DNA from 2 places in the Mesorhizobium sp. B2-3-5 genome. Region 1 is predicted to be linked to the other one. Evidence: predicted binding sites of a transcription regulator. Region 1 holds the regulator's gene; the other holds the start of a gene.
What was found. Region 1 encodes HrcA, which represses chaperone genes, less so after heat shock. Its sites were predicted from a motif close to GTTAGCACTCNCNNNNNGNGAGTGCTAAC; they were not measured.
Positions count from the first base shown of each region.

Region 2: groES (co-chaperone GroES) is a predicted target of HrcA. The motif match lies at 2,205-2,233, and genes of this name have one in related genera.

Region 1 is NZ_VFVX01000003.1:304,474-319,049, reverse strand. Features, by position in the region: partial or broken gene FJ958_RS31925 (transporter) at 34-144, opposite strand; gene FJ958_RS06245 (low molecular weight protein tyrosine phosphatase family protein) at 374-697, opposite strand; gene hemW (radical SAM family heme chaperone HemW) at 753-1,916, opposite strand; gene rdgB (RdgB/HAM1 family non-canonical purine NTP pyrophosphatase) at 1,928-2,590, opposite strand; gene FJ958_RS06230 (VOC family protein) at 2,590-3,000, opposite strand; gene rph (ribonuclease PH) at 3,277-3,993, opposite strand; gene hrcA (heat-inducible transcriptional repressor HrcA) at 4,150-5,232, shown strand; gene FJ958_RS06210 (hypothetical protein) at 5,314-5,511, shown strand; gene FJ958_RS06205 (sorbosone dehydrogenase family protein) at 5,639-6,988, shown strand; gene FJ958_RS06200 (LysE family translocator) at 7,279-7,896, shown strand; gene cysK (cysteine synthase A) at 8,075-9,055, shown strand; gene FJ958_RS06190 (glutathione S-transferase family protein) at 9,266-9,892, shown strand; gene FJ958_RS06185 (RNA polymerase sigma factor) at 9,914-11,161, opposite strand; gene FJ958_RS06180 (YciI family protein) at 11,169-11,537, opposite strand; gene FJ958_RS06175 (TAXI family TRAP transporter solute-binding subunit) at 11,795-12,751, shown strand; gene FJ958_RS06170 (TRAP transporter permease) at 12,812-14,576, shown strand, end outside.
Region 2 is NZ_VFVX01000027.1:24,889-39,464, forward strand. Features, by position in the region: gene groL (chaperonin GroEL) at 56-1,684, opposite strand; gene groES (co-chaperone GroES) at 1,742-2,056, opposite strand; gene FJ958_RS24120 (hypothetical protein) at 2,382-2,729, shown strand; gene FJ958_RS24125 (usg protein) at 2,743-3,021, shown strand; gene FJ958_RS24130 (phasin) at 3,746-4,207, opposite strand; partial or broken gene FJ958_RS32185 (IS110 family transposase) at 4,545-4,687, opposite strand; gene FJ958_RS24135 (mandelate racemase/muconate lactonizing enzyme family protein) at 4,945-6,144, opposite strand; gene FJ958_RS24140 (D-2-hydroxyacid dehydrogenase) at 6,144-7,055, opposite strand; gene FJ958_RS24145 (aldehyde dehydrogenase) at 7,052-8,557, opposite strand; gene FJ958_RS24150 (ABC transporter permease) at 8,587-9,330, opposite strand; gene FJ958_RS24155 (ABC transporter ATP-binding protein) at 9,380-10,147, opposite strand; gene FJ958_RS24160 (ABC transporter substrate-binding protein) at 10,212-11,210, opposite strand; gene FJ958_RS24165 (dihydrodipicolinate synthase family protein) at 11,262-12,182, opposite strand; gene FJ958_RS24170 (ABC transporter ATP-binding protein) at 12,325-13,428, opposite strand; gene FJ958_RS24175 (sialidase family protein) at 13,415-14,566, opposite strand.

The sequences.
Region 1 (14,576 bases):
ACGAAAAGCGCCAGAGAGGGCGTGCCCCCGCATCCGATAGGCGACCAGCACCGCGCCCGCCGCGACAAGGCCGACGCCAAGCCGGTTCGCGCTGGGGAGTCGCACGCCGAAAAAGAGCGCGCCAAACACCGCCACAAGCACGACGCCTGAATAAGCTTTGCGGTGAGCGCGAAGACCGCCTAACTTCGTCGTCCTAGGGCGAAGCAAGGAGCGCAGCGACGCGGCGCAGACCCTAGGATCCATGCCATGACATCAATGCGTTGCAACGGTGCAGAAATCTGGCCCGTCGCATCCCTCGACAAGGGTCGCGGCATGGATCCTCGGGTCAAGCCCGAGGATGACGAAGACACCTATGATCGGCCGCCCCATTTCTTCAGCCGAGATACCGCGGCACCTTGCCCTCCAGAATCCGCACCAGCTCCGGATCCATGAATTCATAATTGTCCGGGATGTCGAGGCAGATGACCCTGGCCTTCTTCAGGCTGGACTTGAATTTCTTCTGCAACTTGGCGCGGTGCGCCTTTTCCATGACGAAGATGATATCGGCCCATGCGACGAGTTCATGCGTCAGCGGCGTATCGGCATCGTGATTGGTGCCCGCCGATTCAACCTCGATATCCCCGCGCTTGGAAAACACCTGCTCGGCGGTCGGGCTGCGCAGGCGATTTTGGCTGCAGACGAAGAGGACGTTCTTCACCGGGACATTCTCTGATCTTGTCCGAAAACCGGTTCCCACTTTTCGGGATCATGTCCTACCGCGCCAGATCGGCCACCACGGCATCCAGCACGATCATGCCGGCCGGCGTGGCGCGCAGCCGGGAATTGCCGATCGGCGCCACCAGCCCCTCGCCCTGCAGCACCGACAGCCGCGCGCTCGACAGGCCGCGCCCGGAGAACGCCTCGTAGCGCGACAGGTCGATGCCTTCGGCGAGCCTCAGCCCCATCAGCAGGAATTCGTCGGCCTCTTCCGAGCGCGTCAGGATCTCGCCTCCGGTGACGCCATGGCCCTTGGCCTCGACCAGATTGGCCCAGGTTTCCGGCATCCTTTCGGCGATGGTCACCACCCGGTGGCCATTCTCGATGAAGCGGCCATGCGCGCCGGGGCCGACGCCGACATATTCGCCGTAGCGCCAGTAGGTCAGATTATGCCGGCTCTCGGCGCCCGGCCGGGCGTGGTTGGAAATCTCGTAGGCCGGCAAGCCATGCGCCGTGGTGATCTCCTGCGTCAACGCGTAGAGATCGGCGGCATGGTCGTTGTCGGGAATGATGAATTTCTTCGCCGCATGCAGCGCATGGAAGGGCGTGCCTTCCTCGATGGTCAGCTGGTAGAGCGACAGATGGTCGGCGGCATGGCCGATCGCCTGTTCGAGCTCGGATGCCCAGGCCTCCGGCGTCTGTCCGGGCCGGGCATAGATCAGGTCGAAGGACAGGCGCGGAAAGATTTCTCTGGCCAGGCCGATCGCATGCAGCGCTTCCTCGACATTGTGCAGCCGGCCAAGGAAACGCAAATCCCTGTCGTTCAGCGCCTGCACGCCGAGCGAGACGCGATTGACGCCGGCGGTGCGGTAGCCACGGAAACGCTCGGCCTCGACCGAGGACGGATTGGCCTCCAGCGTCACCTCGATGCCTTCCGGCGCCGTCCAGTTCTTCGCCACGGCATCCAGAACCCTGCCCACCGTCTCGGGCTTCATCAGCGACGGCGTGCCGCCGCCGAGGAAAACGCTGGTCACCTCGCGCGGGCCGGTGCGCTGACGCATCGTTGCCAGCTCCGCCTCGAAGGCGGCGGCGAAGCGCTCCTGATCCACCGGCTGGTGACGGACATGGCTGTTGAAGTCGCAATACGGGCATTTGGCCGCGCAGAACGGCCAGTGGACATAGACGCCGAAACCGGGCGTCCGGTCGAGCGGCATGCTCATGCCGGTTCCGATCATTGCGCGCCAAGCCTGGCGCGGGCGAATTTCTGGAAAGCCCGGGCGCGGTGTGACAAAGCGGTCGCCTGGCCAGGCTTCCAGCCGTGTTTTTCCTCGGCGCTCATCTCGCCAAAGGTTTTCTCGAAGCCATTGGGCAGGAACACCGGATCGTAGCCGAAGCCGAGCTCGCCCCGCGGCGGCCAGACCAGCGTGCCTTCGACCTCGCCGCGATAATATTCCGCCTCGCCATCAGGAAAGGCCAGACAAATGACGGCGACGAAGCGGCCCGTGCGCTGTGCCGCCTCGGCCGCGCCGACTTCCTGCAACGCCACTTCCGTGCGCTGCATGGCCATGCCGAAATCGCGTGATCCCTCAGGGGTTTCGGCCCAGTTTGCGGTGTAGACGCCCGGCGCCCCGTCGAGCGCGTCGACGCAGAGGCCAGAATCGTCCGACAGCGCCGGCAGGCCAGTCGCCTTTGCGGCGGCCAGCGCCTTGATGTAGGCGTTCTCCTCGAAGGTGGTGCCGGTTTCGTCAGGCTCGGCCAGGCCATAGTCCTTGGCCGACTTCGCTTCGAAGCCGAACGGCTCCATCAGATCGGCGAATTCGCGCAGCTTGCCGGCATTGTGGCTGGCAACGACGATCTTCTTGCCGTCAAGCGTATGAACAGTTGGCGAATGCATCAAAGGCCCCAGATTCTTGGCTCGGCGAACTCGATCGAATTGCCCGAGGGGTCGCGTATATAGATCGAACGGCCACCTTGCGGCCATTCGAATTCGCTTTCGATGGCAATGTTTTTCGCCTCGAGATGCGCTCTCCAGCGGATGATCTCGTCGGCGGTTGCCGCGAAGCAGAGATGACCTTCGCCGAGCGTGCCGTGCGGCGGCACTTTCAGCTTGGCATCGGGCGACGGCGGGATCCTGGTCGCCTCGGCGTTGAAGATGAGCAGCACGCCCGGTCCGCAGCGGAAGAAGAGGTGGCGGCCGTCGACCTTGCCGAGCAGGTCAAGGCCGAGGATATCGGTGTAGAAGGCTTCGGCGGCGGCCAGGTCGGTGACGTAGAGGGCCGATTCCAAGATCGCGGAGGGTGTCACGAGGCGCCCCCCTCTGGCCTGCCGGACCCGGCCCTACGCTGTCGCTCCGGGCGTTTGTTGTTCGGAAAGCCAAGCAATTGGCTTCCCGTCCGCTGCGCGGACCACTCCTCACCCCCCTCAAGGGAGGAGATCAGCGGTATTGACTGCTTCCGCCAATTTTCAACGTTGACGGGTAGGCACGGCCAGCGAAACTGCCAATCTCCCCCCTTGCGGGGGAGATGTCCGGCAGGACAGAGGGGGGTGGGAAGGATCGCCAACCTTAATCGTCCAAAAATCTTACGCCACCGCCATCTGCTGCAAACTCACCAGCCGCGAAATACCTTTCTTGGCCAAGCCCATCAGGGCGGCGAACTGGTCCTCGGAGAAAGGCTCGCCCTCGGCGGTGCCCTGGATCTCGACGATGCCGCCCTTGCCGGTCATGACGAAATTGGCGTCGGTGCCGGCCGAGGAATCCTCGAGATAGTCGAGATCTATGACCGGCTGGCCGTCATGGATGCCGCAGGAAATCGCCGCGACATGGTCCTTCAGCACCTTCGAGACACTGGCCATCTGCCGGGCTTCCATCCAGCGCAGGCAGTCGTACAGCGCCACCCAGCCGCCGGTGATCGACGCGGTGCGGGTGCCGCCATCGGCCTGGATGACGTCGCAGTCGACGGTGATCTGCTGTTCGCCCAGCGCCTGCAAATCGACCACGGCGCGCAATGAACGGCCGATCAGGCGCTGGATCTCCAGCGTGCGGCCGCCTTGCTTGCCGGCGGAGGCTTCGCGGCGCATGCGCTCGCCGGTGGAGCGCGGCAGCATGCCATATTCGGCCGTCACCCAGCCCTTGCCCGAATTGCGCATCCAGCCGGGCACCTTCTCCTCGAGGCTTGCCGTGCACAGAACATGGGTGTCGCCGAACTTCACCAGGCACGAGCCTTCGGCGTGCTTGGAGACGCCGCGCTCGAAGGAGATGGCGCGCATTTCGTTGAATTGGCGTTTGGAGGGGCGCATTCGGCCTGCTTTCTGTCAGTTTTTTGAAATCGTGGCCGGCTTTTAGACGCATGGGGGGCAGCGCGCAAAGGAAAACGGACTGGGTGATCCGACACAGACACCGGGTTGCGCGGCGCGCCGAAGTCTATATCCTCGACAAGGAGGTTTTCGGCCGAAATGACCAAGGCAATCGATCCCGGTTCGCAGCCGCTTGCGCTTCAATCGCTCGATATGCGCTCACGCGACATCTTCCGGCGCATCGTCGATTCCTATCTCAGGGATGGCGAGCCCGTGGGCTCGCGCAGCCTGTCGCGCATCCTGCCCTCCTCGCTGTCGCCGGCCACCATCCGCAATGTGATGAGCGACCTCGAACATCTCGGGCTGATCTACGCGCCGCACATCTCGGCCGGCCGCTTGCCGACGCAAGCCGGCCTGCGCTTCTTCGTCGACGCCTTCATGGAGCTTGGCGACCTCTCCGACGAGGAGCGCCGCACCATCGAGGCACAGGTGCGGGCATCGGGCTCGGGCGCGACGCTGGAGCAGATGCTGACCGAGGCCAGCCAGATGCTGTCGGGCATGTCGCGCGGCGCCGGCCTGGTGCTGGCCGCCAAGAACGAGGTGGCGCTGAAGCACATCGAGTTCATCCAGCTGGAGCCGACCAAGGCGCTTGCCGTGCTGGTGTCGCAGAATGGCGACGTCGAGAACCGTGTCGTCGAGCTGCCGGCAGGCATCACCGTCTCGCAACTGCACGAAGCCTCGAATTTCCTCAACGCGCATATTCGCGGGCGCACGCTGGCCGAGGCGCGCACCGAGATCGCACGCATCAAGGAAGAGACCAAGGCAGCTCTCGACACGCTGTCGCAGGACCTCGTCGAGAAGGGCCTGGCGGTATGGGCGGGCGCGGAAAGCGGTCTGCCGGCGCGGCTTATCGTGCGCGGCCGCGCCAATCTGCTCGAAAACGTCACCGCGCAGGCCGACATCGAACTGCTGCGGCATCTTTTCGAGGATATGGAGACGCAGGACGGGTTGATCCAGCTGCTCGACCTTGCCGAGCAGGGATCGGGCGTACGCATCTTCATCGGCTCGGAGAACAAGCTGTTTTCGCTGTCGGGCTCATCGCTGGTGGTCGCGCCCTACCGGGACAAGGATGCCCGCGTGGTCGGCGCGCTCGGCGTCATCGGCCCGACCCGGCTGAATTATGCCCGCATCGTGCCGATGGTCGACTATACCGCGCAGTTAATTTCCCGCATGCTGCGGTAAGGTATTTCGGCCCGACCTGACCGGGATGTCGACGCACTTTCGAGTGCGATACCGAACGAACAGGCCGCAAGGAGAAAAACAATGGCGCTCGAATCGTTCAAGGCCCAGATCAGCCTGCTGCTGGAGGAGATGGTCAACCAGCCGGAAGACGCGCATGAAGTGCAGGAGCAGCTGCGCGAAAAACTGCGCGAGATGCGCGCCATGGGCCTGCCGCTGCCGGCCGATCTCGTCGAACTGGAAAGGCGCCTCGACAGCGACCTCGACGCCACGGAGGCCTGACCGCCGCTCCGGCGCCGCTTCAACTCGGCGTGTGGCGTGGAACAATCGCGATGGTCAGCCGTTGCCGCTGGCCGTGGCAACCGATTGCCGACACGTTGCGGAGGATCCCATGATCCGATTTGCTTCAATGGCCGCCATCCCGGTTGGCCTTGTGATTGCCAGTTCGGTCCTGGCCGCCGACCAACCCGTCCTAAGAGGCGCGGCCGCCTTCGGCGACTGGCGCGCCGACGAACCCGGGGTGCGCCGGCTGATCAGGCCGGAAGACCTGCCGAAACCGTATGCCACCAAATCGGCCTCGAACAGCGCCGGCCTTGCCGACATGCCGGCCGATACAAAGCCACGGCTGCCGCCCGGATTCTCGGCCGAGCTGATTGCGTCCGGCATCGACAATCCGCGCGTCGTGCGCATCGCGCCGAATGGCGACCTGTTCGTCGCCGACAGCGAAGCCAACCAGCTTCGTGTCTACCGCCTGACCCAGGGCAGCGCGAAACCCGCCGAGAAAGGCATCTTTGCCGGCAATCTCAACCAGCCCTATGGGATTGCTTTCTATCCGCCGGGCGACGACCCGCAATGGGTCTATGTCGCCAACAGCGACAGCATCGTGCGCTTTGCCTACCGCAAGGGCGCGCTGAAGGCCTCCGGCAAGCCGCAGACCATCGTCGACAACATTCCCTCGAACCACCACTGGACGCGCGACATCGCCTTTTCGCCTGACGGCAGGACGCTTTATCTCTCGGTCGGCTCCGGCTCGAACGTCGCCGAGGATATGAGCAGGAAGCCGGATGGGGGCCTCGAAGCGTGGGTGAAGTCGAAGCCGCTCGGCGCCACCTGGGGTGCCGAGGAAGGCCGCGCCGACGTGCGGGCCTTCGACCCGGACGGCAAGAACGGCCGCATCGTCGCCACCGGCCTGCGCAACTGTTCCGGCATGACGGTGCAGCCGGCGACCGGCGCGCTCTGGTGCGTCGTCAATGAGCGCGACGCGCTCGGCGACAATGTGCCGTTCGAATATGCAACCGCTGTCAGGGAGGGCGCCTTCTATGGCTGGCCTTGGTACTATATCGGCAACAACGAAGATCCGCGCCACAAAGGCGCGCGCCCCGATCTTGCCGGCAAGACCGATATTCCCGACGTGCTGATGCAGGCGCATTCGGCGCCGCTCAACATCGCCTTCTACGACGGCAAGGATTTGCCTGCCGACACGGCGTTTCCCAAGGAATACAGGGGCGACGCCTTCGTGGCCCTCCATGGTTCATGGAACCGCGGCAACAGGACCGGCTACAAGGTCGTCCGGCTCAAGTTCAAGGACGGCAAGCCGACCGGCGAGTACGAGGATTTCATGACCGGCTTCGTCATCTCAAACGGTGAGGTCTGGGGCCGGCCGGTGGGCGTGGCGGTGGCGAGCGACGGCGCGCTGATCGTGACCGAGGACGGCAACGGCACGATCTGGCGCGTGACCTACGGGGCCGGCCGTTCCTGAGCCGTTCCTGAGGAGTCTTGCTTGAGCAGAGCAGTCCCACTCACCCGGATTGCCAGCCGAATTGCGAAGAGCAATTCGGGACAATCCGACCTCTCCCCGTGGGGAGAGGAGGTCACCAACCTTGAGGCCCGGCTCTTCTCCCCCTCGGGGAGAAGGTGGCCGCGAAGCGGCCGGATGAGCGGGCTTCATAAGGCGAAGACCGCGATGTCTGGTGCAATGGATTCCAGCTCCAGGAAATTCAACTGCGGTCCATACCATGCGACAAGACATGCTGATTTGAGACACATGTCATGACCCTCACCGGCTTTCTCGCCTACAGCGCCGCTCTCGGCATCGCCGCCGCCATTCCCGGCCCCGGGATCACGGCGCTCGTCGCGCGTGCGCTGGGCTCCGGCTTTCGCTCGTCGCTCGCCATGTCCTTCGGCCTGATGGTTGGCGATCTCACCTATCTGACCGCCGTGGTGCTGGGCCTCGCCTTCGTCGCGCAAACCTTCGGCATGGTGTTCCTGGCGATCAAATGGGCCGGCATCGCCTATCTGGCTTTCCTCGGCTGGCGCTTCTGGACCGCCGGCATCACACCCGAAACCGTCGAAGCGAAAAACGGCAAGGCCGGATTGCTGTCGAGCTTCGCCGCCGGCCTTACCGTGACGCTCGGCAATCCGAAGACGATGATCTTCTACCTCGCCATCACGCCGACCATCGTCGACCTGAAGACGATCACGCTTGCCGATTATGGTATCCTCGCGGCGCTGACGGTCGTCGTCCTGTTCGCCGTGCTGGTGCCTTACCTGGCGCTCGCCGCCAAGGCGCGCTGGTTCCTGAAATCGCCACGCGCGCTGAAGACCCTGAACCGCACGGCGGCGGGGTTCATGATTGGCGCCGCGGCAGCGATCGCCGCCCGTCAATAGGGCGCTTTCAGCGAATCCATTCCAGAAACAGGCGTCGCCCCGAAACGCTTTTCCAAGGCGGAAGCGTTTTAGACACAAGCCCTACTCGGATATTTTCGGCCGACAGTCTATCTTGCGCGGCCGAAGGCCCTATCTTGCCGGCTGGTGCCAATTGCCTGAAATCCTGGGAGCGAAACCAATGAACAAGCCCGTCACCTCCGCCCGCGTCCCCGGCCGCGGCCGCATCTACAATTCCGTCACCGACACGATCGGCGACACGCCCCTGGTACGGCTCGACAAGTTCGCCAAGGAGAAGGGCATCGTTGCCAATCTCGTCGCCAAGCTCGAATTCTTCAATCCGATCGCCTCGGTCAAGGACCGCATCGGCGTGGCGATGATCGAGGCGCTGGAAGCGGCCGGCAAGATCTCGCCCGGCAAGACGACGCTGATCGAACCGACCTCGGGCAACACCGGCATCGCGCTCGCCTTCGCCGCCGCCGCCAAAGGTTACAAGCTGATCCTGACCATGCCCGAGACGATGTCGGTCGAGCGCCGCAAGATGCTGGCGTTGCTTGGCGCGGAGCTGGTGCTGACCGAAGGCCCGAAAGGCATGAAGGGCGCCATCGCCAAGGCCGACGAGCTGGCCGCGACCATCCCCAATGCGGTCATCCCGCAGCAGTTCGAAAACCCCGCCAATCCGGAAATCCATCGCAAGACGACAGCGGAGGAAATCTGGAACGACACGCAGGGCGAGATCGACATCTTCGTTGCCGGCATCGGCACTGGCGGCACCATCACCGGCGTCGGACAGGTCTTGAAGAAGCGCAAGCCCTCGCTGCATGTCGTCGCCGTCGAGCCGGAAGCCTCGCCGGTGCTGTCTGGTGGCCAGCCAGGCCCGCACAAGATCCAGGGCATCGGCGCCGGCTTCGCGCCAAAGATCCTCGACACCACGATCTATGACGAGATCGTCAAGGTTTCCAATGAGGATTCCGTCGCCAATGCGCGTCTCGTCGCCCGCCTCGAGGGCGTGCCGGTCGGCATTTCGTCGGGCGCGGCCCTGCAGGCGGCAATCGTCATCGGCTCGCGGCCGGAGAACAAGGGCAAGACCCTCGTCGTGGTCATCCCCGATTTCGCCGAGCGCTATTTGTCGACGATCCTGTTTGAGGGGCTGGGGGCTTAGGGTTCCTTACGCCGGGATCAGAACCCCGTCAGTCGAGTTCCTTCGCGCCCCCTCTGCCCTACCGGGCAGAGGGGGTGCTGTCCCGCCAACGCCCCGCATGGTGAGCCTGGACCGCCGAAAAAGTGCTCCTGGCTGCCACCACCAGCTTGAGCGGAACACCGCTTCCGGTGCAAATCTCTGGCGGCCTGTTTCCGGCCGGGGGAGGATTTCATGTACAAGCTCTATACGCGTCCCGGCAGCGGCGGCTTTGTCATCGAGGCGGCGCTGGCGCTGGCGAACGCACCCTTCGAGCAGATCGACGTGCCGAAGACCGACCGGCCCGATCCGGCTTTCCTGGAGATCAGCCCGCTGAACCAGGTGCCGGTGCTGACCTTGCCGGACGGCCGCTCGATCACCGAATCGGCGGCGATCTGCATCCTGCTTGCGGAGCGCCACCCCGAGGCTGGCCTGGCACCGGCGATCGACGCGCCCGCGCGCGCCGAGTTCCTGCGCTGGATGGCCTTCATGTCGTCGGTGATCTACCCGGCGATGTTGCGCTTCTATTACGCGCCGCGCTACACGGCCGATGCCGACGGCGCCAAAGCCGTCAAGCAGGCCGCCGTCGCCGAGATGGATCGCGGCTTTGCCGTCATCGACGCCGCCTTGCCCGGCCGTGACTGGCTGGCCGGCGAGGCGATGTCGGTGGCCGACATCTATCTGGTGATGCTGGTGGCCTGGCATCCCGACATAGGCAAGGCACGCGTGGCCTGGCCGAACATCGAACGCCTGTGGGGCGAACTGCGCGGACATGCGCTGATGCGGAAACTCAACGCCTCGCACCAGATGTGGCCGGCCTGAGCAGGCCAGCAGCATCGCCCTTCAGTTTTTGGGAAGTGCTGCTCTTTTTGCCTGCAGGAAGCGGCGCAGCGCCGGATCACGTTCGAGGCCGATGGCCCGGTCATAGGCTTCGGCCGCATGCACCACATTGCCGAGCCTGGCCAGCAGACCTGCGCGGGCGGCCCAGTAGGGTTGATAGTCGGCGAGGCGCTTGTCATCACCCAGCACGTAAAGCGCGGCCAGCCCTGCCGTCGCCCCGTCTGTCTCGGCGATCGCCACCGCGCGGTTGATCGCCACGACGGGCGAACCTGATATCATCGACAGCGCATCGTAGAGCTGCCTGATCGCGGCCCAGTCGATACGGCCGCTCAGCCGTCGCGTCGTATGGGCCGACTGCACCGCTGCCTCGAGCTGATAGCGGCCGATGACGCCCTTGGTCGCGGCATGGCCAAGCAGGGCCTCGGCCTCGTCGATCAAGACATCATCCCACAGCGCGCAATCCTGCGCGGTCAGCGGCACATAATCGCCGGCGGCATCGCGTCGCGCGGGCCGGCGCGCCTCGGCAAACAGCATCAATGCAAGCAGGCCAAGCGCCTCCGGCTCGTCAGGCAGAAGCGAGGCCACCAGCCGGCCAAGCCAGATGCCTTCGCTCGCCAAATTGCGGCGCCGCGTCTCGGTGCCGTCCGGATCGGACCAGCCTTCGGCGAAAGCCGCGTAGATCGCTTCCAGCACGGCGTCCAGCCGTTCGCCAAGCTCGGTCCGCTCCGGCACGCGGAACGGAATGCCGGTTTCGCGGATACGGGCCTTGGCGCGTACCAGGCGTTGGCTCATCGTTGCCGGTGAGACGAGAAACGCCGAAGCGATCGTCGCGGCATCGAAGCCGAGGATGGTCTGCAGGATCAGCGGTGCGCGCACGCCCGATTCGATCGCCGGATGCGCGCAAGCAAACATCAGGCGCAACCGCTCGTCGGGCAGGTCTTCGTCGGTCATGCGCGCCTCCATCTCTTCGGCAATCAGCTTGAGATGCTCGCGGCCAGCCTCCCGGGTGAGCCGCCGGCGCACCGCATCGACGCGGCGCCGCCGCGCCACGGCCAGCAGCCAGGCTTCCGGCTGCGCGGGCACACCGGTTCGCGGCCAGCGTTCGAGCGCGGCCGCGAACGCATCAGCCAGCACGTCCTCGGCGCCGGCGACGTCGCGCGTGCGCGCCGCGAGCCAGGCGACCAGCTTGCCGTAGCTCTGCCGGGCGGCTGCTTCGGCCGCCGCCCATGCCTTCTCAGAACGATCGTCCATCACATTCTCATTGCTCGGTGATGTACTCTGTCATTTCCCAGATGGGCCGTACCTCGACCGTGCCGGTGCTGGCGGCGGGACAGCGCGCCGCCCATTCGATGGCCGTATCGATGTCGGCCGCCTCGATCATATAGAACCCGGCAAGCTGCTCCTTGGTATCGGCATAAGGGCCGTCGAGCACGTTGGTCTTGGCGCCGGCCATCCGCACCGCAGTGGCCGCCTGGGTCGGGCGCAGCCGTTCGCCAGCCAGCCACGCGCCGGATTTCTTCAAAGCTTCGGTATAGGCACCGTAGGCCGCGAGGGCCTGCTGGGTCTGTTCTTTCGGCGTATTCGCCATCGCGGCTTCGTCATTGTAGATCAAAAGCATGTATCGCATGGGTCTTCTCCCGTGGTTTCGAAGGCCGCTCCGTTGCGGGCCGAACGTATGTCGCGCGGCGGCGACCGATTTCGACAGGTTGCGGAAAACTTTCGGCCGCGGTCGCGCCTTGCGCAAGCCGGCAGGCGTTCCGGATCCACTCAACCGTTCGTCTAATGGCACATTTGCGGGTTGGCATTTGCGGCCCGCCGTCTAAACTCGGGCCGGTCCGCGTCGAGGAGGTGATGCGGTTGTCGCTATTCCAGGGAGGAAAACACGTGCTCTTTTTCAGAACGAAGTTCATCGCGGCTGGCATGGTGGCCCTTTCGCTGGGCGTGGGTATCTGCGGTGCCAGGGCCGACGAGTTCATCAACGTGCTGACCGGCGGCACGTCCGGAGTCTACTACCCGCTCGGCGTCGCGCTTTCGGAAATCTACGGCAAGACCATTCCGGGCGTGCGTACCCAGGTCCAGGCGACAAAGGCTTCGGTGGAGAACCTGAACCTTCTGGAGCAGGGCAAGGGCGAGATCGCCTTCGCGCTCGGCGATTCGGTGAAAGCCGCCGCCGAAGGCGACGCCGATGCCGGTTTCCCGCAAAAGCTCGGAAAGCTGCGCGCGATCGCGGCCATATACCCGAACTACGTCCAGATCGTCGCCAGCCAGGAGTCCGGGATCAAGTCCTTCGCCGACTTGAAGGGCAAGAGCCTGTCGGTCGGCGCACCGAAATCCGGGACCGAACTCAACGCGCGCGCCATCTTCGGGGCGCTGGGCATGAGCTACAGCGATCTGTCGAGGACCGAATACCTGCCGTTCGGCGAATCGGTCGAACTGATCAAGAACCGCCAGCTCGACGCCACGCTGCAGTCGGCGGGGCTCGGCGTCGCGTCGATCAAGGACCTTGCTTCATCGCTGCCGATCACCGTGGTGGCGGTTCCGGCCGAGGTCGCCCAGAAGCTGGGCGCGCCGTTCCAGGCGGCGACCATTCCCGCCGGCACCTACCAGGGCCAGAAGCAGGACATCCCGACGCTGGCCATCACGAACATCCTGGTTACCCGTTCCGACCTGTCGGATGAGGAAGCCTATCAGATGACCAAACAGTTGTTCGAGCACCTCGACCAGATGGTTGCCGCGCACAATGCCGCCAAGTCGATCAAGCTCGAGGACGCGATCAAGGGTCTGCCCGTCCCGCTGCATCCGGGCGCCGCGCGCTACTACAAGGAAAAGGGCATAATGTGACAAGGGGCTATGGCCGGGGACCGGGCGGCCGGCTCCCGGCCGATTGAAGGCGCAAGTCCCATGGCTCAGACAGCGGCCGGCATCGAGACAAGAACAGAGGCCACGGCGGAAGATTTCCACGACCCGACCGGTGGCGGTTTCGCGCCGTCGCGGGAAGGCCGGCTGCTGTTCTGGATCGCGGTCATCTTCTCGCTGTTCCAGATTGCCACGGCCGCCCACATCCTCAGCATCCCGAGTCAGGTGCTGCGCGCCTCCCATGTCGGCTTCCTGATGCTGCTGGCTTTCCCGCTCGTCGCGTCCGCGCGCAAGCTGGGCGCCGCCGGACGGACGCTCGCCTGGGCGCTGGCCCTGGCCGGTGTCGCTGTCGCCGCCTACCAGTATCTCGAATACCAGGCGCTGATCCTGCGCGCCGGCGACCTGAACACGGCCGACCTGATCTTCGGCGTCATCGCGCTCGTCACCGTCTTCGCTGCTGCCTACGCGATGATGGGGCCGGCCTTGCCGGTCATCTCCGGGTGTTTTCTTCTCTATGCGCTGTTCGGCCAGCATCTGCCGTCGCCGCTGAACCATCGCGGCTACGACTTTTCGCAAGTCGTCGACCAGATGGCCTATGGCACGGAAGGCATCTATGGCATTCCGATCTATGTTTCGGCCACCTACATCTTCCTGTTCATCCTGTTCGGCTCATTCCTGGAACGCGCCGGCATGATCAAGCTTTTCACGGACGTCTCGCTGGGTTTCGTCGGCCATGCACGCGGCGGCGCTGCCAAGGTGGCGGTGATCGCATCGGGGCTCATGGGCACGATCTCAGGATCCGGCGTCGCCAATGTGGTCACCACGGGCCAGTTCACCATTCCGCTGATGAAGCGCTTCGGCTACCGCGCCGCCTTTGCGGGCGGCGTCGAGGCCACGGCCTCGATGGGCGGACAGATCATGCCACCGGTGATGGGCGCGGTCGCCTTCATCATGGCCGAGACGCTCGGCGTCGAATATTCCGAAATCGTCAAGGCGGCGATCATTCCCGCCTTGCTCTATTTCGCCTCGGCCTTCTGGATGGTGCATCTCGAAGCCGGGAAACACAATCTGCTTGGCCTGTCCCGGGCCGAATTGCCTTCGCCGCTCGCGGCATTCCGCCGAGGCTGGTACCTGATCCTGCCACTGGCCGTCCTCATCTACCTGCTGTTCTCGGGCTACACGCCGCTCTATGCCGGCACGATCGGACTCGCCATGACGGTGCTGCTGATCCTCGGCGGCTCGGTGGCGCTCGGGCTGCCCTCGCCCATCCTGCGCGCCGCCTTCTGGATCGGTCTGGGTCTGGTCGCCGCCAGCTTCTTCAAGATGGGCATCAACGCCATTCTCGTCGCCGCCGCCGTGCTGATCGTGGCAAACCTCTTCGTCTCGGGCGGGCGCGACACGCTGATCGCCTGCCGGGATTCGCTGGCCGAAGGCGCGCGCACGGCGCTGCCGGTCGGCATTGCCTGCGCCGTGGTCGGCGTCATTGTCGGCACCATGACGCTGACCGGCGTCGCGACGACCTTCGGTGCCTTCATCGTCTCCATCGGCCAGTCCAGCCTGTTCCTGTCGCTTGTCCTGACGATGGTGACTTGCGTCGTGCTGGGTATGGGCATTCCGACCATTCCAAACTACATCATCACGGCCTCGATCGCAGGGCCGGCGCTGCTCCAGCTTGGCGTGCCGCTGCTGGTCGGCCACATGTTCGTGTTCTATTTCGGCATCCTGGCGGATCTGACGCCGCCGGTGGCGCTTGCCTGTTTCGCCGCCGCGCCGATCGCCCGGGAAAGCGGATTGAAAATCGCCTTCGAGG
Region 2 (14,576 bases), on a different contig from region 1:
CATTGTTGTTGGCGAAGCGCCCGCTCCCGGCCGGGAGCGGGCTTCCGTCTGCGTCTCAGAAGTCCATGCCGGCGCCCGCCGGCATGGCCGGGGCGGTTTCCTTCTTCGGCTTTTCGGCCACCATCGCTTCCGTGGTGACCAGCAGGCCGGCTACGGAGGCAGCGTCCTGAAGGGCCGCGCGCACCACCTTGGCCGGATCGATCACGCCTTGGCCGTAGAGATCGCCAAATTCGTTGGTCTGGGCATTCCAACCCCAGCCGAACTCGCTCCTTTCGCGCAGCTTTCCGACGATAATTGAGCCCTCGGCGCCGGCATTCTCGGCGATCTGCCGAACCGGCGTTTCGATCGCGCGACGCACGATCTCGACGCCGGTTTTCTGGTCCGGGTTGTCGGTCTGCACAAGGTCGAGCGCCTTCGCGGCCCGAAGCAGTGCGACACCGCCACCGGGCAGCACGCCTTCCTCGACGGCGGCCCTGGTGGCGTGAAGGGCATCGTCGACGCGGTCCTTGCGCTCCTTGACCTCGACTTCGGTCGAGCCGCCAACGCGGATTACCGCGACGCCGCCGCCAAGCTTGGCTAAGCGCTCCTGCAGCTTTTCGCGGTCATAGTCCGACGTCGTTTCCTCGATCTGCGTCTTGATCTGGGTAACGCGGCCCTGGATTTCTTCCTTGCGGCCGACGCCGTCAACGATGGTCGTGCTCTCTTTCTCGATCACAACCTTCTTGGCGCCTCCCAGCATCTGCAGCGTTACATTCTCAAGCTTGATGCCGAGGTCTTCCGATATCGCGGTGCCACCGGTGAGGATCGCAATGTCCTCCAGCATGGCCTTGCGGCGGTCGCCGAAACCGGGGGCCTTGACGGCCGCCACTTTCAGCCCGCCGCGCAGCTTGTTCACGACGAGCGTCGCCAGCGCCTCGCCCTCGACATCCTCGGCGATGATCAGCAGAGGTTTACCTGACTGGACCACGGCTTCGAGTACGGGCAGCAGAGCCTGGAGGTTTGACAGCTTCTTCTCGTGAACCAGGACATATGGCTCGTCGAGCTCGACACGCATCTTGTCCTGATTGGTGATGAAATAGGGCGAGAGATATCCGCGATCGAACTGCATGCCTTCGACGACTTCAAGCTCGGTCTCGGCGGTCTTGGCCTCCTCGACGGTGATCACGCCTTCGTTGCCGACCTTCTGCATCGCCTCGGCAAGGAAGCGGCCGATCTCCGCATCCCCATTGGCCGAGATGGTGCCGACCTGGGCGATCTCGTCGTTCTTGGTGACCTTGCGGGCGTTCCTCTTGAGTTCCTCGACCACCGCATCGACCGCCTTGTCGATGCCGCGCTTCAGATCCATCGGGTTCATGCCCGAGGCGACAGCCTTCGCGCCTTCGCGCACGATCGCCTGGGCAAGCACGGTGGCCGTCGTGGTGCCGTCGCCGGCGATGTCGCTGGTCTTCGAAGCGACTTCGCGGACCATCTGGGCGCCCATGTTCTCGAACTTGTCCTCAAGTTCGATTTCCTTGGCGACGGTGACGCCGTCCTTGGTGATGCGCGGGGCGCCGAACGATTTGTCGATGACGACGTTGCGGCCCTTGGGGCCGAGCGTGACCTTCACCGCGTCGGCGAGGATGTTGACACCGCGCAGCATGCGCTCACGGGCGTCGGAATGGAATTTGACTTCTTTGGCAGCCATTGGATCACTCCTTCACTCTAGGCAGCTTTCATTGACTGGTTGGATTCCGAGAAGCCCTCAGGCGGCCTTCTTTACTTGCGCGGTCTGCTCGATCACGCCCATCACGTCGCTTTCCTTCATGATGATGAGGTCTTCACCGTTGAGCTTGATCTCGGTGCCGGACCACTTGCCGAACAGGATACGGTCGCCGACGTTGACGTCGAGGGGCACGAGCTTGCCGCTCTCGTCGCGGGCGCCCGGACCGACAGCGATGACTTCGCCTTCCTGCGGCTTTTCCTTGGCAGTGTCGGGGATGATGATGCCGCCGGCCGTCTTCTCCTCGGCCTCGATGCGGCGGACCAGGATACGGTCGTGCAGTGGACGGAACGTCATATCGTTCTCCTTCAGGACAAACAGATTGCGAGAAGCTCCTCCGCTCCGGACCGGCAGGACCGGAGCGGGCCTCGCGCGACCCTTTCGGCATCGCGCGCATGTCGAGTTAATTTTGCCTTCTTCTACTTTCAAGGGGCGCCGCAAAATTTTTAGCACTCTCGACCGTCGAGTGCTAGCCTGCTGAAAACATGCGGTAAATTCGATCGTGCGAACCAAATGAGAGGCTTGAATTCGCTATTGAGCTGAACAAGATTAATCGGCGCCCGGCACCGCCGGGACCGCTGAGACAAGCCAAACAAGGAGTTTTTGGATACGGAGGACAGAAATGAACCGACAGACGCTTTCGCCGATTATTCCTTCCCTGACTCGCGAAATATCAGATCTTTCGCTCGACCGGCTGCTGTCGCCGGCCAGCCATTTTCAGCACCCGTGGGACGTGCTGGAGGACGGCTCGCTCGACCTGTTGGAAAAGCGGGCGATCCTTTCGTCCTGGGCATCCGACGCTTGCGCCGTGGAATCGATGCCAGCGCTGCGCCAACCACCGGGCACCGAGCGGCCGGTTTGCTTCGACGACATCATGGATGCGTTGCGTCGGCTGGATACCGCTGCCCCGCCGCCTCGCAGCCCCGCCGATGACGACCACCGGCAGCTGTTCGACCGTCTGAGCGCGTGAGGCGCGGAAGGCGATGGCGAGCGCGGTCAGCAGGGAATTCCGCTTGCAGATGAATGGCTACGGCTTGACCACTGCCGAAATCCACTACTATCTGCCCGACCATCCGAACCTGCTGCAGCTTTACGTCTGGCAGGACTACGATGTCGCCCCGGATTTCCCCGCGCTGAGGGACTTCCTGGGCTTTTGGGAACGCGAGCTGGAGGGTGGCTTGCACTCTGTGCGCGTCGCCCACCATGGGCTTATCGGGCCATCCGAATGGCGGGCCGTCGACGGGATCATCGCGATCAATTGAAGATCACCCCGGCGGCGCGCCAAGGGCGCCCGCAAATCATCATCGCGTGCCTGCTGCAGGCAGGCGAGGATGGCGGCTTTTCACGACCTTGACGATGGCTTCCGCCGGGCCTAGGCGTCCAGGCTCGGAATCCCCAGGCCGGTGCTTGAGAGACCGGCAAGGTCAAGGGGCGCCGCTTCCTTGGCGTTCCTCGTATCTATGTTGCTCAAGGGAGGATATAGCTATGAGAACCCCGTTTGACTTCGGTCCCTGTTCCGGTCGAGCATCGACTTCGATCGGATCCTCATCGAGATCGCAGCCGCCAAGGCGATGCCCAAGGGCACGACAAACAAGATCGAAGCCGAGAAGCAGGCCGCCTGAGGACGTTCCTGTGACGGCGTGACGCGATTATGCCGGACCGTCAGTGTGAGGTCGGGTTCTTGCCGCCTCAAGAGCCTTGATGGCGTTATAGACGGCCTGACGCTTGGACTCGGCGGGCTCGTTGGGATGGAAACGAGCCTGCCCCAGCCGGGTGAAAGCCACCGTCAGGTCGGCAACACGGTCGCGTCCTTGCTGTCCACTTCCTTCCTCTCGATCCTGGGAGGGTCGATCGGGTTACCACGGCAACTGATAAAGCTCACTGTTTAGGCGACAGAGTTCCTTTGCTTCGCCACGCTTCGGGGGAAAATGGACGAAGACCGGCCGGCGCGAAGAGCCGGTCTTCGTCTCCCATCGCGTGAGGCAGTCAGGCCGCCTTAAGCCCCTTCAAAGCCTTCTCGAAGGCGGACTTGACCGGCTTGGATACGTCCTCGACGGCTTTGGTCGTGACGGCTTGGAGTTCCTTGGCCTGCTCGACGGCCGTTTCAAGCTGCTTGCGGACAAAGGCGATTTGCAGGTCAATGAATTCGGACGGCGACTTAACGGCAACCAGGGCTTCAAAGTGCGAGAAGGCGGCTTCAGTATTGGCGCGCAGAACGGCAATTGTCTTCAGCGACACATCGCCGCCAACGGCTTTGGCCGTTTCGAAGCTCGACTCGAGAGCGTTCTGGGCGTCTTCAGAGCCCGCCTTGAACCTGGCAAGAACTTCTTTTGACTGTTCGACGCCTCTTTCAGCTGCAGCGCGGAACTCAGCCGCAGCCTTGGACGGGTCAAAGGTCGGCAACGCGGCGCCTTCGATAGTATCAGGGGTCTTTTCAGCCGTGGACATGGTTCCATCCTTCCGTGGGCAGCCCCAAAACGCCTCCTCAATTTATGAAACCCGCTCGAACCGATAGCAATGCTTTTGTGCGCTGCACTATGAATTTCTTCCCTTGCGGTAACTACGCGCTGAAGGCAGGGCCATCGCATGAGACGTGGCACCCACAAGGTTCGAACTTGTGCCCTGCCTTTGCGGAGGGCAGGCTGTCTTGATTGGCGACGTTCGCGCTTTCGCTGAACGTCGCCGAAAATAGAAGAGAGTTTGCTCGATAGTGGGTCTCACGATTTAGCGGTCCTCCGCGACCAATCGCCCGTGCATGTCAAGCGCCCCACTGGCCACGATGCAAAGTAAGCCCGAAGCAGGCCGCGACGACAGGCAAGCCGCGGGAAGGGAAGTCTTGTCGATCGCCGTCATGAAGGAGAGCGCCGTCACCGGGCCGACCCCAGGGTTCGCCATGCAGCGGCGGCATGGATCACTGCGCGCGATGATCTTCTAGTGTTGTGACCCTCTTATCACCGTGATCGAAAGTGATGCGCAGACTTGTTCGTCCCATGTCATTGCCACAGGTCTGTTGCCGTTGATGGGCAGCACCGGGACGAATAGGCCAAGAGACGACGGTTGATCGAGCTCTTATCCGCGGATTGGCTACCGCAGTTCCGTAACTCAGATCGGGGCAGCGCTGATCGCGGCTTATCGCGTTGCCGCAAAACGTCGGTTTCGACCAACATCCGCGACCGAATTTACCGTCAGTCCTGCCAGTAGCTGTCCGGGGGAGGGCCCCAGTCGGTCAGTACACAGGAATAGACGGCGGTCTCGTCAAACGGATAACGCGCTTCCATCTCCGGGGTGAGCGTTAGGCCGAGCCCTGGCGCGGTTGGGCGGATCAGCCTTCCGTTCTCTATACGGCCCTGGTCGCCGATCATCTCGGCGCCTAGCGGAAAGTCGAGCATCGGGTATTCGACCAGGGTACCGCCGGCTGCGAAGGCCGCGTGGTAGCTCGCCATGATCGCAGCCGCCCCGCCCCAGGCGTGCACCACAACGCCGGTGCCCTTGGCCTTGGCTGCCTCAAACACCTCCATTACCGCCGAAATTCCACCCATGACGGATGCGTCGGGCTGGACGAAATCATAGACGTCGGCGTTGATCCGCTCGATCATCTCCTTCGGCGTGGTGACGATCTCGCCGCCGCAGACCGGAACGTCAATTCGCCCGCGCAATTCGCGAAAGGCGTCGGGTTGATCGGGGCCGAGCGCCTCCTCGACGAACACCATGCGCTGGTCGGTGATGGCGTGAACGGCCGTGACGAAGGCGACTACGTCCTCGACCGCCTGCGGCGGATCGGCAAGGTTCTGGCACATGTCGACACCCACTTTGATGCCGCGCCGTCCGGCCTCCTCAAGCACCCAGGCAGTGCGCAGGATGTCACGCTTGACCGAGCGGATCTTGTAGATCTCGATGCCGAGCGAATTCAGCATGTCCATCTCGCGAAGGAATTGGCTCTTGGCGTCGCAACAACCGCCCGAGCCGTAGATCTGAATGGACGAGGCCCGCGCGCCGCCCAGCAGTGTGTAGACCGGAATGCCCAGGCTCTTGGCCTTGGCATCCTGCAACGCGATCTCGAACGCCGCTATGACGTGGCGGGCCGCCCCTTGAAGAGACCAGTAGTCGCACAGACTGCGAAGGTCCTTGACCCGACGGTCAATGTCGAAGCCATCGCGCCCCAACACCTGCGGACGGCACAGGTCGACGATCGATTGGAACACCAATGGCGCGAAGACTGCGAGATAACCTTCGCCAAGCCCGGTCACGCCGTTGTCCAGCGTGACCTCGACCATGCCGATGGTGCGCTTGGGGCCGTTGGGAAAGCATTCCTTTATTTCCGGATCGTCGGCGTCGGCGTAGGGCGACGACAGCAGGACGCAGCGAATATTGGTGATTTTGACCATCAGTATCCTCTTGAGAAATTGACGATGCCTTCGAGCGGCGCACCGGCACGAAACCGCGCGAGGTTCGCCAGGAAGACATCGATCTTGCGGTCAAGCTCGTCCATGGTGCCACCGCCGGAATGCTGCGTGAGGATGATGTTCGGGCAGGTCCAGAATCTGTGTTGCGCGGGCAAAGGCTCATCGCGAGTGACATCGATCACCGCGCCTCCCAGCCGGCCTGTCTCCAACGCGTCGGCAAGTGCATCCTCATCCAGGATCGACCCTCGCCCGAAATTGCAGAAGACCGTGCCCTGGCGCATCGTTGCAAGACGGGCGACACCGAACAGCCCCGCGGTGGCAGGGGTGGAAGGCGCCGTGCAGACGACAAGATCAGCGTCGGCAAGAGCGCTGTCGAGCGCTTCCAGCCCGCCGGCGCGCGTGATCGGCGTGATAGCGCACCCAAAGGGTCCCAGCAGGTCCGCCAGCCGCTGGTTGATCGCGCCGTAGCCGAACAGGACGACGCGTGCTCCACGCAGGACCCTGAGCCCGGTCCGGATCGGATCGCCGACCCAACGCTTCTGCGCCTGGAGCCCGACAAGCCGGTCAATTCCTCGGTAGAGTGCGAGCACGCCTGCAAGCGCGGATTCGGCGACCGGATCGGCGAAGAAGCCGGCAAGGTTCGTGACCACAATATCACCATGGCTGCGCGCGCGGTCGAGCCCGGCATATTCGCCGAAGCCAACGGATTCCAGCTGCATCCAGCGCAGGTTCGCATTGGCCACGACCATTTCCGGGTCCGGATTGCCAAACACGATGGCGCAATCGCATGGCTCATGCGCCGCCACCAGCCTGACGGGTAGATCACCGGCGCCTTGCCTCAGCCTCGCCACCTGATCGTCCGAAAATACACCGCAGACGCCGATCTCCATCATCGGGATGCCGCTGGAATCTTGGTGCTGATCCAGATCGTCTTTGTCTGCAGATACTGGTCCATGGCCTCGGTGCCATTGTCGCGCGCCAGCGAACCGGAACGCTTGTAGCCGCCGAAGGGTGTCTTGACGTCGCCTTCAGAAAAGCCGTTGACCGAGACCGTCCCGCAAGGCAACCGCCGCGCCATATGGATGGCGCGGTCGATGTCCTTGGTGAACACAGTCGCGTGCAAGCCGTAGTCGGTGTCGCGCGCGATCCGTAGCGCCATCTCCATTCCGGCCACGGGTAGGATGCCCAGGACAGGGCCAAAGATCTCCTCGCGGGCAATGCTCATCGTGGGCGTCATGTCGGCAAACACAGCGGGCTCGATGAAGCAGCCTGGCCCTGTCTTGCCGCCGCCGGTCAGCAAGCGGGCGCCTTCGGCCGATCCGCGCTCAATGTAGCCCATCACACGCGTCTGGTGTTCGGCGGTGACCATGGCGCCGATGTTGGTGGCGGGATCGAGTGGATCGCCGACACGGAATGCCTTGGCGCGGACTGTGACGCGGTGCGCGAACTCCTCGGCCAAGCTGCGGTCGATGAGCTGCCGCATGTTCGCGGAACAGTTCTGTCCGCCATTCCAGAACGCTGACATAGCGGCATGCTCGATCAGGTCGTCAGTGAGATCGGCATCATCGAGTACGATGAACGGGCTTTTGCCGCCCATCTCCAGGCCAATCATCTTCAGATTGCTTTCGCCGGCATAGCGCAGGAAATAGCCGCCAACCTCGGTCGACCCGGTAAACGAGACGATGTCGATATCGGGGTGACGGCCGATCGCCTGACCCGTGGTTTCGCCGAGGCCGGGCAAGACGTTGATCACACCATCCGGGATGCCGGCTTGCTGTGCCAGTTCGGCAAGGCGCAGGACGGATAATGGCGTCTGCTCGGCGGGCTTCACCAGGACGGAGCAGCCGGCGGCGAGCGCGGGCGCCATCTTCCAGGCCGCCATCAGCAGTGGGAAATTCCATGGCAGGACCAGGCCGACGACGCCGGCAGGCTCCTTAACGATAAGCGCCAGTGCATTCTCACCCGTGGGTGCGACCTTGCCGAATGACTTGTCGGCGAGTTCGCCATACCACTGGAAGAAGTTCGGAACCTCGCGCCCGATCTCGTTGGCACAGTCGGTGACGGTTTTGCCGCTGTCGATGCTTTCGAGGACGACGAGTTCGTCAGCATGGGCGCGTACGAGGTCGGCGAGCCGCAACAGCGCTTCCTTTCGAAACTCGGGAGCCGCCCGCGACCAGGCACCGTCGTCGAAGGATCTGCGGGCAGCCCTGACGGCGCGATCAACATCGGTGCCGCCGCAGTGCGCCACAGCTGCAATGACCTGGCCGGTGGCCGAGTTGATGGTATCGAATGTCGCACCATCGGCCGCCGCGGTGAACTTGCCATCGGTGAAGGCGAGACCGTTCGGGGCCAGCTTCGAAGCGATCGCATGGGCGCTGTCTTTGCTCAGGGTCACGTCTTGTCTCCGTCGGATGCGTTGAGAGTTCAGTGTGACTGGCGCCGCACCGAGATGTGCCAGGGAATGAGAAGGCGTTCGGCGAGCGTCACCACGCCGAATAGAGCGAGGCCCAGGACTGTCAGGAAAAAGATGCCCGCGAAGGCAAGGTCTGGACGCATGTTGCCGGTGACGATCTGGATGTAGAAGCCGAGCCCCTGGTCCGAGCCGATGAACTCCGCGATGGCGGCGCCGACCGTCGCGTTGATCGCGGCGTATTTGAAGCCGACGAAGCATTGCGGCAGCGCGGCCGGCAGCCGGACCTTGACGAAGGTGCGCCATACGCCCGCGCCGGTCGAGACGCTGAAGCGCGACAGCTCCTCGCTAAGCGAGCTGAACGCGAGAATGGCGTTGAGTACGATGGGAAAGAAACAGACCAGAAAGACGATGATGACTTTTGGCAGCAGGCCAAAACCCAGCCACGAGATGAAGAGCGGAGCGAACGCGATCTTGGGCACCATTTCGACGCAGACGAAAAACGGATAGATCGTGCGGCGCAGGACAGATGAGAATGCGATGGCGAGGCCGAGCGGTAGCGCCAGAATGACCGCCACCCCGTAGCCTAGCAGCACCTCCACGCCGGTGATCCAGGTGTAGTAGAGCAGCCTGTCGATATCCGCCCAACCCTTCATGACGATGACCGAGGGGGGCGTGAGGATGTAGCGGGGGATTTCGAACCAGACCGTTGCGTATTGCCAGACCAGGAAGAATGCCGCGAAGAAGGCGATGGACATCCAGGACCGCGCAATCCAGCGGGCGGCGCGCTCCGGTGACGGGTGTCGATCAGAGGACGCCATAGCCGCGAAATATCTCCTGTGCCTGCCGGACGTAGCCGATGAATTGCGGGCTGCTCTTGGCCTCGAAATCGCGCGGAAAGGGCAGATCGACGGAAATCATGCGTTCGATGCGTCCGGGACGCGGCGTGATGATGGCGACGTGGGTCGAGAGCTGGATAGCCTCCTCGATCGAGTGGGTGACGAACACAACTGTCGGATGGCGTTGCATCCACAGCGCCTGCAGGTCGGTGCGGATTGCTTCCCGGGTCATGGCGTCGAGCTTGCCGAGCGGCTCGTCGAGCAGCATGGTCGCGGGCTGATGCACCAATGCCTGGCAGAACGCGGCACGCTGCTGCATCCCGCCGGAGAGCTCGTGCGGGTAGCGTCGTTGGAAATCCTGGAGGTGGACAGAAACAAGCAATTCGTCCACGCTGGCGCGATGGTCGGCCAGCGACAGGCCTCGCAGTTCCAGCTGCAGCTCGATGTTTCCTCGCACGGTGCGCCACGGCACCAGCGTGTTGTCCTGGAACATTATGCCGATGTCGGTCTGCGGCCCGGCGACGGTGCGCCCGTCGATGGCGATGCGCCCTCTCGTAGGGTTGAGCAGTCCGGCAATCATGAGCATGAGGGTGGATTTGCCGCATCCAGACGGCCCGAGCAGCGAGACGAACTCACCCTTCTCGACCTTTAGGTCGACCGGTCCGAACGCGTGCAGGGCGCCGGGGCCTGATCCGAACACTTTCTGCACGCCCTCAAGTTCGATAAGCGGATTCATCGGTCCAATCTGTTACTGCACGGCGCGAGGACCGGAGTGACGGCAAGCCACTCCGGTCCGCCGATTACTTGACGAAGTCGTTGGTGTAGAACTGCGTGGCCGCGACCTTGGGGTCGAGGTCATTGTACTTCTTCATGAGGGTCACCATGCTTTCCCAATCGGAGGGCACGTTGAGGCCGAGCGTCTTGTCCTTGTTCGCGGCCGAATAGAGAAGGCTGAGCGTCACATCGAGCACGGCGCGGGCCTGCGCTTTTCCCTCGTCCTCGTTCATCGTTCCCCCGACGATGTCGCCGATTGCCGCGATCGCCGCATCAGGATTGGCCGCGGCCGCCTTGTATGACTTGATGGTCGCCTGCACGAACCGTTTCACGAGGTCCGGGTTTTTGGCGACCATCTCCTTGCGAGCCACGATGCAATATCCGATCTGGTTCACTCCATAGCTCGAATAAGGAAAGACCACCGGCGCGGCTCCGCCGTTCTTCTTGATCTCGGCCGGCTTGTCGTCGATGCCGCCAAGCATTCCCACCGCGTCGCCGGCACCTTGCAGATAGCTTGATACGAGCGCGCCATCAGGCACATTGGTGAGCGTGATGTCGGAAGGCGCAAGGCCGGCCGTGGAAAGGACGATCGGAAAGAACGTGTTGACGCCGGCATTGGATGTGGTGAGCAGCTTCTTGCCCTTGAGGTCGGATATCGTGGTGATGGCAGCGTCGGGACGAACCAATATCGCATCCGATCCCATCGCGTCGATCACCGCGACCGAGATCAGCGCGGCACCCTGCGAGGCGAGGTTCACCATCGATCCGCACGAGCCATAGGAAAAATCGCTGTCGCCGTTTGCGACCAGGCGATGAGCGGAGCCCGAACCGTTGCCTGAACGGATATCGAGATTGATTCCGGCATCCTTGTAGAAACCCTTCACCTTGCCGAGGGCGAAGCCGGCATGGGAGCCGTAATACATCCAGTTGAGGCGTAACTTCACATCGTCGTCGGCTTTGGCGGCGCTGACGAGCAACATCGTGGTTGCCACGGCTCCGAGCATCAAATTCTTCAAATTGGTCATAGCAGTCGCTCCTTTTGGTTTGTCGCTTCTTGTTATGTTCCCTATGTTTTTCTAATTGGCCACGAGGCGTGGCACGCCCGCGGCCCGCATCATGTCAAGTGTCCTGGCACGATAGTTCTGGCGAATGTCACGCGTCGGCGGGCGGCAGCGGCTCGACGGCAGTCCGATCAATTCCATGCACAATTTGTCGAGATAGCCGTCACCGCTCGTGTAGCCTTTCTCGATCTCGACCCATAGCTTATAGAACGGCATGGCCTCCTCCACCATCATGCGCGCGATCTCGGTGTAGTTCTGCGCCTTGACCTCGTCGATCAGCTTTATTCCCCATTCCGGCCAGTAGTTGCACAGATGCACCTCGAAGGCTTGCGCGCCCAGAGACGGCATCGCCGAGTAGGGAAAGAACAGATTGTTGTCGATGATGGTGAAGCGCTTGGAGAAATTGGACGTGACGTCCTCGAACTCCATGGCGTCCGTTCGCGGCGTCGCCCATTTCAGCCCGACGACATTGTCGATCTTGGCAAGGCGGTCGATCATGCCGAATGACAGGCTCGTCGATGTCCAGAACGTATTGTAGACAATGATGCCGATGCGGGGCGCCGCCTTTGACGCAGCCATGACGAACTCCTCGAAATCGGCTTCCGTGTGGGTGAAGTAGAACGGGCACGAGACCTGCAGGAAATCAAACTCCATCGACTGCGCCGCCTGGGCCAGCCGCACCAGTTCCAGCGTGCTGGTCGATTGCCCGCCGAAGGCCAAGGGAACACGCCCCCGTGCTTCGTCGACAACGGTTTCGCCGACGCCGATCCGCTCCTCGAACGACATCGTCGAAAAGTCGCCCGCCGCCCCGCCAGCCAGCAGCGTGGCATATTCAGTGTTAAGGCCATTTTCGATCAGGAAGCGCACATAGGCCCTGATCGCCTGATGACTAACCGGAAAGCCGGTGCTGTCCTCGAATGCCGTGGGTATCGTCACGTAGCAACCCGCGAGGCGTGATTTCAATTTTTCGAAGTCCAAAGTCATCTCCCTTGTGCAGGCCGTAGGTCGCGCTGCTCGCCACTGCTCGTTTCGCGTTGACCGCGGCCTCTCCAGGCTTCTGGATTGACAGCAGCTGGATCTAAGGCTCTCGTTTAAGCGGAATTGCTCCTCCGTCCCGCGCGAACAGATGCGCCTTGCGCCAGTTCACGCCGATCTCGTATTTGCCCGCGCCGGAGCTTCTGTCGTTCTCGTCGCTCTGGCGCATGACCAATGCGCCAGCCGGATGCGCGGGCGCATGCAGGAAACTCTCCCCGCCAAGCCGTTCGACGAACTCGACATCGGCCAACAACCGGGGGCCGGCTGCTCGGCGCGCATTGAAATGTTCCGGCCGCAAGCCGACCACCACGCCGCCCGTCAGCGCTGTGGGGCGCTCTAACTCGAGTTCCACGCCGCCGCCGGTCGTCCCGGCGATCTGAAGCATCAGCCGTGTGCCTTCCACGCGCTCGATGAAGGCCTCGAGGAAGCTCATCTTGGGCGAACCCATGAAGCCGGCCACGAAGCGGTTGCAGGGCGCGTCGTAGATCTCTGTCGGGGTTCCAAACTGCTCGATCACGCCGTCCCGGAGCACGACAATCCGGTCGGCAAGCGTCATGGCCTCGGTCTGATCGTGCGTGACATAGATCATCGTGGCGCCCAGGCTTCGATGCAGCTTGGCAAGCTCGAGCCTCATCTGCACGCGCAACTCGGCGTCAAGGTTCGACAGCGGTTCGTCGAACAGGAAGACCTCCGGTTCACGCACGATCGCCCGGCCTATCGCCACGCGCTGCCGCTGCCCTCCCGAAAGCTCCTTGGGAAGCCGGCCAAGCAGCGGTCCAAGTTGAAGCGTTTCGGCAACGACCGCGACGCGCCGGTCGCGCTCGGCCTTCGGCATGCCCTGCATCAGCAGCGAGAACGCCATATTCTCGGCGACCGTCTTGTGCGGGTAGAGCGCATAGCTCTGGAACACCATCGCCACGCCGCGCTTTGCCGGCGGCACGCCGCGCATCGGCTTGCCGCCAATCACAACCGATCCGCCGCTGATCGGTTCAAGCCCGCAGATCATGCGCAGCAGCGTTGATTTTCCGCAGCCCGACGGTCCGATGAAGACCAGGAATTCGCCATGCTCCACGGTGAGATCGACACCATGGATGACCGCCTTTTCGCCGTACTTCTTGCTGACGCCCGAAAGTTCAACCTTGGCCATGGGATGGTCCTTCCTGGCGCCAGCCCTCAGCATCGGGCACGAGGACGCTGGCATGGATGCCCGTCACGCCTTCGCTATCCTGTGCGTAGTAGACGATGAACAGACTGCCATCTTCGCGCAGTGCGAGCGACGGATAGCCGAGATCCCGGTTGGGCAGACCCGAGCGCATCGCATGGGAGCGCGCCGGATTCCAGCTGTTTCCCTGGTCATTGGACATGTAGAGCGTGATGCCGAACGGCTCACGGCGCCGGCCGGCGACGCAGGCGATGCGGCCATCGGCGAGTTCAACCATGTCGGCCGGATAGTCGTGGATTCCCGTCGGCGACGGTGCGCTCCAGGAATGTCCCGCGTCGGTGGATGAGACGACATGCAGGACGCGGGTGAGATTGTCGCGCAGCAGCATGACGATGCGGCCGCCGCGCAGCAACAGCGGCGCCGGTTCCTCGAACTCATGGCCTTCGCCCGCCGCGACAAGTCGCGGCTTTGACCAGCTTTCGCCGCCATCGCTCGACCGCACGGTGAAAACCGCGGCATAGTTCGGCACATCGCAAAGCGGCAGCACGATGTCGCCGGCGAGCTCGACGCCGCCACGCATGCCGTATCCGCCACTGAACGGCGCCGTGTCGATGCGTGTCGACGCGGTGAAGGTCTTGCCGCCGTCGTGCGAACGATGCATCCAGGTTTCGCCGCCGCCGCGTGCCCAGGGATAGCGCTCGGCGATGGTCGCTTTTTCGGGCGTCCAATCAGCGAGTTCGGCGGCCATGGCGTTCGCCCCGACCAGGTCCTCGGGCCGCTTGTAGCTGTCGCGGGCGAGGTTTGCCTCCGCGTAAGCCAGCGTGTGCCAGTCGAACCGCCACTGGTTCAACAACACCACGCCGGACCGCAATGGGGTCAGCCCGGCGCATTCCACGCCTTGCCAGCCGAAACCGGGCACGACGGAAGGCGCCGACCAGCTTCTGCCTTCGTCCGCCGAACGCATCAGCATGTTGCGGTACAGCGGATCCTGCGGCGGGTGCAGCACCCCGGCGTGGCGACGAGACTGCGTGAAGACCAGCAGCCAGTTATCGTTGGCGCCAACCGCGAGATGCGGATGCGCGCTATAGGCATGCGGATCGCGATGGATCGTTTGGTGATCCATCGACCGTCTT